Linked DNA regions of Solitalea canadensis DSM 3403. The protein of the gene in region 1 binds, or shares a complex with, the protein of each later gene. Links are inferred from orthologs where the notes say so. Each region holds a gene or a part of one and is shown on either strand. Other genes may lie near its edges. The genes, in order: secY, secG and secA.

Region 1 (3,085 bases):
AGTTCCTGTATTAAAAGGAACTGTTCCACATGCTCAGCATGGTAAATTCTCAGGTGGTTATGTATTGATTAAACCAGCTGCACACGGTACTGGTGTACTTGCAGGTGGTGCGATGCGTGCAGTTCTTGAGTCTGCTGGTATTACTGACGTATTAGCAAAATCAAAAGGATCATCAAATCCTCACAACGTAGTAAAAGCTACTATTGACGCATTAACTAAAATGCGTGATGCGGTTACTGTAGCTCAACAACGTGGGGTTTCTTTGGATAAAGTATTTAACGGTTAAGAAGATGGCTAAGATTAAAATTACCCAAATTAAGAGCGTTATCGACCGTTCAGAGCGCCAAAAGAAAACGATGGTAGCTTTAGGGTTGACCAAGATAAATAAGAGTGTAGAAGTTGAAGCTACTCCGGCAATTATCGGAATGGTTAAACAAGTGTCACATTTGGTAGCAATAGAAAATATTTAAGATATGAACTTAAGTAGTTTAAAACCTGCAGAAGGTTCTGTAAAAAATGGCAAGCGTATTGGTCGCGGTACCGGATCTGGTAAAGGTGGAACCTCTACTCGTGGTCACAAAGGTGCAGGATCTCGCTCTGGTACTTCAACCAAAATTGGTTTTGAAGGTGGTCAGATGCCATTACAACGTCGTTTGCCTAAAGTAGGCTTTAAAAACATTAATCGTGTTGAGTATGTAGGTGTAAATCTGGATGTTCTTCAAGGGTTAGCGGAGAAATTCAACTTATCAGTTATTGATAACGAAGCTATGAAAGCTCATGGTTTAGTATCTAAATCTGATTTAGTGAAAATCTTAGGCCGTGGCGAACTTAAAGCTAAATTAGAAGTTAAAGCACATGCTTTCTCAGCTAAGGCAGTAGAAGCGATTGAAGCACAAGGTGGTATAGTTGTAAAGCTGTAATCAAATGAAACGACTGGTAAGCACTCTTAAAAACATCTGGCATATCGAGGATTTAAGAACTCGTATCCTTAATACGCTCTTGTTCCTGTTGATTTACCGTATTGGTTCTTATATCGTATTACCGGGAGTTGACCCATCGCATTTAAAACAAAGCGCCCAAGAAGGTATTCTTGGGTTGCTTAATATGTTTGCGGGTGGTTCATTTTCCCGTGCATCAGTGTTTGCACTGGGTGTAATGCCATATATCTCTGCATCCATTGTTATCCAACTTTTAACTATCGCTGTTCCTTCGTTCCAGAAGATGCAGAAAGAGGGTGAAAGTGGTCGCAAGCAGATCAATAAAATCACTCGTATATTGACGGTTGTTATTACCGCGGCGCAGGCTATTGGTTATTTGAAAACCATGGTTCCTGCTAATGCTGTTTTAGTGAATTCTACATTATTCACAATATCTTCAGTGCTAATTCTTACCTCTGGAACCATGTTTGTAATGTGGTTAGGAGAGAAGATTACTGACAAAGGTATAGGTAACGGTATTTCTATCATTATCATGGTAGGTATCATTGCTCGCTTGCCATTGTCGTTGGTACAAGAACTATCAACTCGTTTAAATGGTGCAGGTGGTATTATTACCTTTATCATTGAAAACGTAATACTTTTAGGTATTGTAATGTTTGCAATCCTGATTGTTCAGGGTACACGCAAAATTCCTGTACAATATGCTAAGCGTATTGTAGGTGACAAGCAATATGGAGGTGTTCGCCAATACATTCCTTTAAAAGTGAATGCAGCTGGTGTTATGCCAATCATTTTTGCTCAAGCAATCATGTTCATTCCTTCAACTATTGGCTCATTCTTCCCGAGTGCAGCTGATTCTGGTTTGTTGGCTCAGTTCCGTGATTTTACTTCAGTTACTTATAATGCTTCATTTGCTATTTTAATCATCCTGTTTACTTTCTTATATACTGCTATCTCAGTTAACCCTGTACAGATGGCTGATGAAATGAAACGTAACGGAGGATTTGTTCCTGGCGTTAAACCTGGACGTCCAACAGCAGAGTTTATTGACCAGATTGTATCTCGTATTACATTCCCTGGTTCAGTATTTTTAGCATTAATTGCCATTTTGCCTTCAATTGCAATGATGGCAGGTGTTAACTCAGGATTTGCTCACTTCTTTGGTGGTACTTCATTGCTAATTACCGTAGGTGTAGTTCTTGATACTTTACAACAAATAGAAAGTCACTTGTTGATGCGTCATTATGATGGATTGATGAAAACCGGAAGAATTCAAGGACGCACTCCTGTAACTTCTTCAGCTGTATAATTTATTATTTGAAAGAGGCAAGCCGGGATGGTACATTACAAATCAGCAGAAGAAATTGAGCTTATCCGTGAAAGTTCTTTATTAGTTTCAAAAACATTAGCCGAGGTTGCTAAATATATCAAGCCGGGTGTTACATCTCTTAAGCTTGATCAGATTGCGGAACAATTTATCCGTGATAATAATGCAATCCCAGCTTTTAAAGGATATGAAGGATTCCCTGCATCACTATGTATTTCAGTTAATGAAGTAGTGGTGCATGGATTCCCATCAAAAGCGGAATTAAAAGAGGGCGATATTATTTCTGTTGACTGTGGAGTTTTAAAGAATAAATTTTACGGTGATTCGGCGTATACATTTGCCGTTGGCGAAATTGCTCCTGAAGTTCAACAATTGTTAACAGTTACAAAAGAGTCCTTGACTCTTGGAATTGAAAAGGCAGTTGTCGGAATGCGTTTGGGTGATATTGGTTTTGCCGTACAGGAACACGCTGAAAAGCATGGATATGGTGTAGTGAGAGAGCTTGTTGGTCATGGAGTTGGTAAACATTTGCACGAAGATCCGCAAGTGCCAAATTATGGTAAACGTGGTTCAGGACTTAAATTACAAGAAGGACTGGTTATTGCAATTGAACCGATGATCAATATGGGAACTCATCGCGTAAAACAAGCAAATGATGGATGGACAATCTTTACACAAGATCGTCAGCCATCTGCGCATTTTGAGCATACAATAGCTGTATCTAAAGGAAAGGCGGATATATTATCAACTTTCTCATTTATTGAAGAAGTATTAAATAATTAATATACTAAATGGCAAAACAATCCTCAATTGAGCAGGA
Region 2 (3,067 bases), 1.2 Mb from region 1 along the record:
AGGAACTGCAAAAGTATCCTTATTGTGCTTCTTTACACTTTATGCTGGCTAAACTCTCAAAGCATCAACACAGCCATGATCATTTGATCATCAGAGATATGGCTGCAGCCTATGCCACAACTAGAGAAGCTTTATATTGTTATCTAAACCCGCCACAGATTGTACTGTATTCTGAACCAAAAACGAATTTTGCTGCACCTATAAGCAATAACCAGGTTTCTGCTTTCACTCCTTTTGAAGAAGTTACCATACAAAATGAGTTAACAGAGGTTGAGGAAATACCAGTTGATCCATTTGCAAAAAATGAAACAATAGCAAATGAGGCTCCTATTTCAGCGGAACAATTCGTTGAAGAGTCTTTTACAGAGCCTGCAAAACCATTGAGTATAGCTGATCAGATTCTTGCTGAAAGAGAAAGCAGAATCTCACAGACTAAACAAGAGGAAGTAATACAGGAATCGATAACACCTGAACCTATATACATTCCTGATGATTACTTTGAAGTTGAAGACGAAATTCCAGCTGAATTTATTTCAGCAAAGAATACCCAGTATAGTGATTCAGAAGCACTAAAACATGATGAGGAGGTTAGTGCTCAAGAGGAGGAATACGAAACTCCTCCCGAATTTCATCGATGGAAAGATAGCCTGGAAACCCCTGTACCATTAAAGCTGCAAGCAGATGATGTTGTGGCAAAAGAAATGGAGAAGGAAAATGTATCTGAAACTATTGAAGAAGTTAAAGAATCAAAACAACCAACTTTCCAGGTGTTTGAACCTCTTCCTGCAATTATCAAAGGTGATAATAACATTGCGTTAAGCATTGATGATAAGTTACCTCATACATTTACTTTCTGGTTACGCCGTATTCGCGGTATGCAACAGGAAGTAAATAATGCTGCAGATAGTATTAAGCTGGATACAACCAAGCCCATAAAGCGTGTGGTTACTTCAGATATCGGAAAGGAGTTTCTGGAGAATGCTTTACACGTATCCAACCTTAATGATCTTGAACAAAAGGTTGTTATTGAGTTCGACTTATCAAAAAAGGAAGATCAGATCATTGAGAAATTCATCCGTGAAGAGCCAATGATAAGGGCTGTACAGATCAATGAGATTTCATTTGAGGATAAATCGGAAAAAAGTACATCCGATAATATGGGCATTGTAAGTGAAACAATGGCAAAAATTTATGTCGATCAGCATTTATTTGACAAAGCCATTTCAGTTTATGAAAAATTGAGTTTGAAATATCCCGAAAAAAATACTTACTTTGCGGCTCAAATTGAGAAACTTAGGCAAAATGGCTAAGGTTTTTCAGACAGCAATTAAACAAAACGAATTATAATTTATAAAAAGATGTATACGGCATTAGTGATTTTAGCAATTTTTGTAGCCATTTTATTGGTATTGATCGTATTGGTTCAAAATCCAAAAGGAGGAGGTTTAAGCTCATCTTTTGGTGGTGGTAATCAAATGATGGGTGTTCAGAAAACTTCAGATGTTCTTGAGAAAGCAACCTGGACGCTTGCTATTGGTTTATTAGTGGTAAGTCTTTCTACCAACTTTTTCATTAACCGTAGCGGTGGTGAAGCTGGTGAGTCAGCAATTCAAAAACAAATGAACAACACCACTATGCCTGCTCAAAGTCCGGCAAAACTTCCTGCTGCAAACAATGCTGCACCTGCTGCAACTCCATCAGCAGACACAAGCAAAAAATAATACATTGCATTAAAAATATTAAAGCAGTTTAGGCCGAGCCTAGACTGCTTTTTTTGTATACAGATTATTATGGCAGCTCCTTCTGATAAAAGGAGTTTTTTTTATGCTTAAAATCTTGTAGGTTAGATATGATTTTTTTTCATTTAGCATGCTAAAAAACAACGCTAAGCTCATTTTTTATACGCTCACTCTAATAGGTCTACTCTTTATAGTCAATTTTGCGGTTACTTATTTTTCAAAGCCAGATACTGAGCTAAGAATGGTGGCGGGCCGTACTAGCAGTATATTTTCTGAAAAGTCTGCCTTTATTGACAATTTTTACTTCAATATTATCAAAAGAAGTAACCTCGGCAACTCAAACATTAATACAACAGAAATACTCAACCGTTTAAACGAACAAGGTGTAAACTTATTACAATTTAAGAAGAACCGATTAGTTTTTTGGAGCTCCAACCAGATCATTGTTAATGATCCTTCCACAATAAAAACAGGAAATTCATTCATGAAGCTTTCCAATGGATGGTACTTTGTGGATAAAAAAAAGGATGGAGACCTGATAAGCTTGTTCTTTATCTTGGTAAAGAATGAATACTCCTTTCAAAACAATTACCTGGAGAATACCTTCTCTCCGGAGTTGGAAATTCCCAACTACTTTAAACTGGCAGATATTGATGAAAGTGGCATAGTTTACGTAACCGATGGAGGAGACATGGTGCTGTTCGGTTTAAAGATCGATTCTATACTGAAAGATCAGGATATTTCAATTGCTAAGATCATCATCGAGAGGGTCTGTAAAATAAACTGTGTCAACCATTATTATTGTTATTGTTGAGGAGTTGGAATGTGGTAAACTCTTTTCGAGTTTTCCATATTTCAACACCTTTGTTTGTTAGTTCAAATCTAACTTCATTCTTCCATCAAACCAAATGGCCAGGTGAGAGGCGGTTTGGGCCCAGTTGGTCAGCGGCATGGTCCATTTCTGGCTGATGTTGCCATGGGCCAGATAAATCAATTTGATCAGGGCCGTGTCCGAGGTGAAGGCGCCTTTGGTTTTGGTCACTTTGCGTACCTGCCGATGAAAGCCTTCAATGGTATTGGTCGTATAGATCAAACGTCGGATAGCCACATCGTATTTGAAATACGTACTAAGCTTTTCCCAGTTATGGCGCCAGGACTGCAAGACCACCGGATACTTCCTGCCCCATTTCTCCTCCAGTTCCTCCAGCCGTAATTCGGCCAGATCTTTGTTTACAGCCTGGTAAACAGGCTTCAGGTCTTTCATGAACTCTTTTTGATCTTTAGAGGCCACGTATTTCAGACTGTTGCGGATTTGATGAACGATGCAG
Region 3 (3,975 bases), 1.2 Mb from region 1 along the record:
CAATTGAAGTGTTTTCAAAGCCAGAATTATCATCAATCAATGGTTTTTTAGGAGCTTCAACAGGTGATTTTTCTGGTTTAACAGCAGGTACCGTAGTTGGTTTAGCCGGAGCGTTTTGTTTAGCTGGAGTAGTGGCCGGTTTTTGACCCGGTTTGTTGGTAGTAGTAGAGGGTTTGGTAACCGGTTTAGTGGGTTTCTGTTGTGCACAAACCAGTACCGGAACTGCCAGAAGCAGTGAGAGCACTATAAAAATCCTTTTTCCTGTCAACATTGAACAATGAATGATTTTAAATTAAAATATAAAGGTACAATTCCGAATGCTCGGAATTGTACTCTATAGCTGTTTTTTTAATTTTTTTATGCCATTCCGGCTCCGTGGCAGTTTTTGTATTTTTTGCCACTTCCGCATGGACAAGGATCATTTCTGCCGATTTTTGGATCAACTCTAACAGGCTGTTGTTTTACTGCAACATCAGCTGCAAGGTCTGCAGGTAAATGGCCTCCATTATCTTGATATTCTGGGTGACTTACTTTTAAGTTACTCAAATCAGTACGTTGAATCGGAGCAGCTTCACGAACTTCCTCTGGCTCATTCATTGGAATAGTTCCTTTGAATAAGAAGTCGATCACATCTTTATTAATGCTTGATAAACGTTGCTTGAATAAATTGAATGATTCAAACTTGTACACCAATAAAGGATCTTTTTGTTCGTAAACAGCGTTTTGAACGGACTGTTTTAACTCATCCATCTCACGCAAATGCTCTCTCCAAGCATCGTCAATCGTATATAGCAATACAGAACGTTCGAATGCTCTAACTACTTCAGCGCCATGAGTATCATATGCTTTCTTAAGGTTTACCGGAATCTGAACTCCACGAACGCCATCAGAGAAAGGAACAACAATGTTTTCAATCACTTCTCCTCTGGTTTCAAAAACATCTTTAATAACTGGGTAAGCAGTATTTCCGATAGCTTCTGATTTACGACGATAGTGATCGGCTAATTGTTGATATACAGTTGACACCGTACTTGCCGAATTTCCATCCAGAAACTCTTTTTCATCCATTTCTGTATGGTAAGCGAATAAACGAAGCAATTCAAGTTTGAAACCTTCGTAGTTACGGTCTTCTTTATATTGTTGAACAAGTTCTTCAGCTGTATCGAAAATCATATTGTCGATATCAACCTCCAAACGCTCACCAAATAATGCATTATGACGTTTGCTATAGATAACAGTACGTTGTGAGTTCATCACATCGTCATATTCTAACAAACGTTTACGAGTACCGAAGTGGTTTTCTTCTACTTTTTTCTGGGCGCGTTCAATAGATTTGGTGATCATTGAATGCTGAATTACTTCACCTTCTTCTAATCCCATTTTATCCATTAAAGAAGCAATACGCTCAGAGCCGAACAAGCGCATCAACTCATCTTGTAAGGAAACGAAGAATTGTGAAGATCCCGGATCTCCCTGACGACCTGCACGACCACGTAACTGACGGTCAACACGACGCGATTCATGACGTTCGGTACCTATAATTGCTAAACCTCCGGCATCTTTAACGCCTGGGCCTAACTTAATGTCGGTACCACGACCAGCCATGTTGGTGGCAATAGTTACTGTACTAGCCTGACCAGCTTCAGCAACGATTTCAGCCTCACGTTGGTGTAATTTTGCGTTCAGTACGTTGTGCTTGATGCCACGAAGCTTAAGCATACGGCTTAATAATTCCGAAATTTCAACTGAGGTTGTACCTACCAGCACAGGGCGACCTGCCTCGGTAAGTTTTACAATCTCATCAACAACGGCATTGTATTTTTCACGCGCAGTTTTATAAACTAAATCTTCCTGGTCTTTACGAGAAATTCCTCTGTTTGTAGGCACCTCAACAACGTCCAGTTTATAGATTTGCCAGAACTCACCCGCTTCTGTTGTAGCTGTACCGGTCATACCACAAAGTTTGTGATACATACGGAAGTAGTTCTGTAAGGTAATAGTAGCAAAAGTTTGTGTTGCGTCTTCAACTTTAACATTCTCTTTTGCTTCGATCGCCTGGTGCAAGCCATCCGAATAACGACGACCCTCCATGATACGACCTGTCTGTTCGTCAACGATTTTTACTTTTCCTTCATCAATGATGTATTCAACATCTTTTTCAAATAAGGTATAAGCTTTTAATAATTGGTTGATCGAGTGGATACGCTCTGATTTAACAGAGAAGTCACGCATTAATTCATCTTTACGTGCAATTTTCTCTTCATCAGAAAGGGTTGATTTCTCAATTTCAGCGATTTCATTACCAACATCAGGCATAATGAAGAAATGAGGGTCTTCACCGGTAGCGGTGATCATTTCAATACCTTTTTCAGTAAGCTCAATTGAGTTATTTTTTTCGTCGATTACGAAGAATAGTTCCGCATCGGCTTTTGGCATTTCTTTTTGTTGATCCTGCAGATAATAGTTTTCAGTTTTCTGCAACACCTGGCGCATACCTTGTTCACTTAAGAACTTGATTAACGCTTTGCTTTTTGGTAAACCACGGAATGCACGTAATAAGGCTAAACCTCCCTCATCAGATTTGCTCTCAGCAAGGGCTTTTTTAGCTTCGGTGATAAATCCGTTTACTGCATTTTTTTGAGCATTAACTAAGCGCTCGATACGTGGTTTTAAATCATAGAATTCATGTTGATCTCCGCGTGGAATTGGTCCTGAGATAATCAAAGGAGTACGAGCATCGTCAATTAAAACGGAGTCAACCTCATCCACCATTGCATAGTGTAATTTACGTTGAACCAGCTCTTCCGGATTACGTGCCATATTGTCGCGCAGGTAATCGAAACCAAATTCGTTATTCGTACCGAAAGTAATATCTGCCAAGTAAGCCTGACGACGTTCTTCTGAGTTAGGTTGGTGTTTATCGATACAATCAACAGTTAAGCCATGGAACTCATACAGAGGGCCCATCCACTCACTGTCACGACGAGCTAGGTAATCATTCACGGTTACAATGTGAACGCCCTGGCCTGCAATTGCATTTAAGTAAGCCGGTAATGTTGCCACAAGGGTTTTACCCTCACCGGTAGCCATTTCCGAAATTTTACCCTGGTGTAAAACCGCTCCACCCAATAACTGCACATCATAATGAATCATGTTCCAGGTTACTTCATTGCCAGCAGCTAACCAGGTGTTTTTATGAATGGCTTTGTCACCGTTGATGATCACATTGCTCTTACGAGCCGCCAATTCACGGTCAGCTTGTGTAGCAGTTACCTCTATTTGAGTGTTTTCAGTAAAGCGACGAGCGGTTTCTTTAACAACAGCAAAGGCTTCAGGCAATAATTGCAAAAGAACCTTTTCTAACTCCTGATCTCGTTCTTTTTTTAGTTTATCAACTTTTTCATAGATGCCTACTTTTTCAGTAATGCCAATCGTTAGGTCTTCACCTTCTTTTTGAAGACTGTCGATTTGCTCATCTATGCTTTTAAGATGATCCGCAATTCTCTGTTTAAACTCAATGGTCTTAGCACGAAGTTCATCATGGCTAAGACTCTGTAATTTGGAGTATTCTGCCTTCGTCTGCTCAACTAACGGGAGCAAGGCTTTGATATCTCTTTCCGACTTGCTGCCGAATAGTTTTGTTAAAAACCCTAACATTCTTCTAAAATTTTACTGCAATAAAAACTCAAGTATCGAGCCAAATGATTTGTACAGACATTTTGACACAACCCGAAGCGGTAAAGTTAATGTTTTTTGGGAATTGGAGTTTACAGACGCTGAAAGTTTTACATTAGAAAAGGATTAGAATTTCAAAAAATCATAGTTCTTCTCTCTATCGACTTTGTGGAATATAATATTTTTGTTACTTTGCGGGTAACCCAATGTATCAATATATCCTTCTCTGAGGTTAAATCGTTATCTTGTTAACCGTTAAACTGTAAATTATGAGAAGTGTCGTAACTCTTTTTACTTTTT

Evidence for each region.
Region 2: secY (region 1) and secG share a complex: the UniProt entries of both Escherichia coli proteins name them as parts of the sec protein translocase complex. The link is inferred for Solitalea canadensis DSM 3403 from one-to-one orthologs.
Region 3: the proteins of secY (region 1) and secA are in contact, whole or in part, in a crystal structure (PDB 3DIN), measured with the Thermotoga maritima proteins. The link is inferred for Solitalea canadensis DSM 3403 from one-to-one orthologs. Residues at the interface, in WP_004081795.1 of Thermotoga maritima: Glu108, Gly109, Glu110, Glu111, Ala236, Glu237, Arg238, Arg239, Ile240, Thr241, Ile242, Gln243, Tyr244, Ala245, Arg246, Arg247, Val248, Thr249, Gly250, Arg251, Arg252, Val253, Tyr254, Gly256, Ala257, Ser258, Thr259, Tyr260, Leu261, Pro262; in WP_004082002.1 of Thermotoga maritima: Glu261, Ala262, Arg263, Lys300, Ala301, Arg302, Thr303, Ile304, Ile305, Leu323, Tyr324, Asp325, Pro326, Val329, Ser330, Tyr333, Ile336, Lys340, Phe345, Val349, Glu363, Phe364, Tyr374, Ser375, Gly376, Gly377, Glu393, Ile395, Thr482, Ser483.

What each region holds. Positions count from the first base shown.
Region 1 is NC_017770.1:3,548,329-3,551,413, reverse strand. The notes cover bases 158-3,085. They hold secY (preprotein translocase subunit SecY), read left to right. Parts: upstream 158-924; coding sequence 925-2,247; downstream 2,248-3,085. Other genes in these bases: infA (translation initiation factor IF-1), read left to right, coding at 3,057-3,085; map (type I methionyl aminopeptidase), read left to right, coding at 2,275-3,048; rplO (50S ribosomal protein L15), read left to right, coding at 474-920; rpmD (50S ribosomal protein L30), read left to right, coding at 291-470; rpsE (30S ribosomal protein S5), read left to right, coding at 158-286. Also shown: more of rpsE, read left to right, coding at 1-157. UniProt on the Escherichia coli protein: The central subunit of the protein translocation channel SecYEG. Consists of two halves formed by TMs 1-5 and 6-10.
Region 2 is NC_017770.1:4,732,914-4,735,980, reverse strand. What follows is about bases 130-3,039. They hold secG (preprotein translocase subunit SecG), read left to right. Parts: upstream 130-1,358; coding sequence 1,359-1,721; downstream 1,722-3,039. Other genes in these bases: SOLCA_RS19920 (IS256 family transposase), read right to left, coding at 2,611-3,039; SOLCA_RS19925 (hypothetical protein), read left to right, coding at 1,870-2,553; SOLCA_RS19935 (hypothetical protein), read left to right, coding at 130-1,310. Outside these bases: more of SOLCA_RS19935, read left to right, coding at 1-129; more of SOLCA_RS19920, read right to left, coding at 3,040-3,067. UniProt on the Escherichia coli protein: Subunit of the protein translocation channel SecYEG. Overexpression of some hybrid proteins has been thought to jam the protein secretion apparatus resulting in cell death; while this may be true it also results in FtsH-mediated degradation of SecY.
Region 3 is NC_017770.1:4,763,695-4,767,669, forward strand. What follows is about bases 158-3,975. They hold secA (preprotein translocase subunit SecA), read right to left. Parts: upstream 3,658-3,975; coding sequence 358-3,657; downstream 158-357. Other genes in these bases: SOLCA_RS22570 (SPOR domain-containing protein), read right to left, coding at 158-244; SOLCA_RS20085 (endonuclease/exonuclease/phosphatase family protein), read left to right, coding at 3,945-3,975. Outside these bases: more of SOLCA_RS22570, read right to left, coding at 1-157. UniProt on the Escherichia coli protein: Required for protein export, interacts with the SecYEG preprotein conducting channel.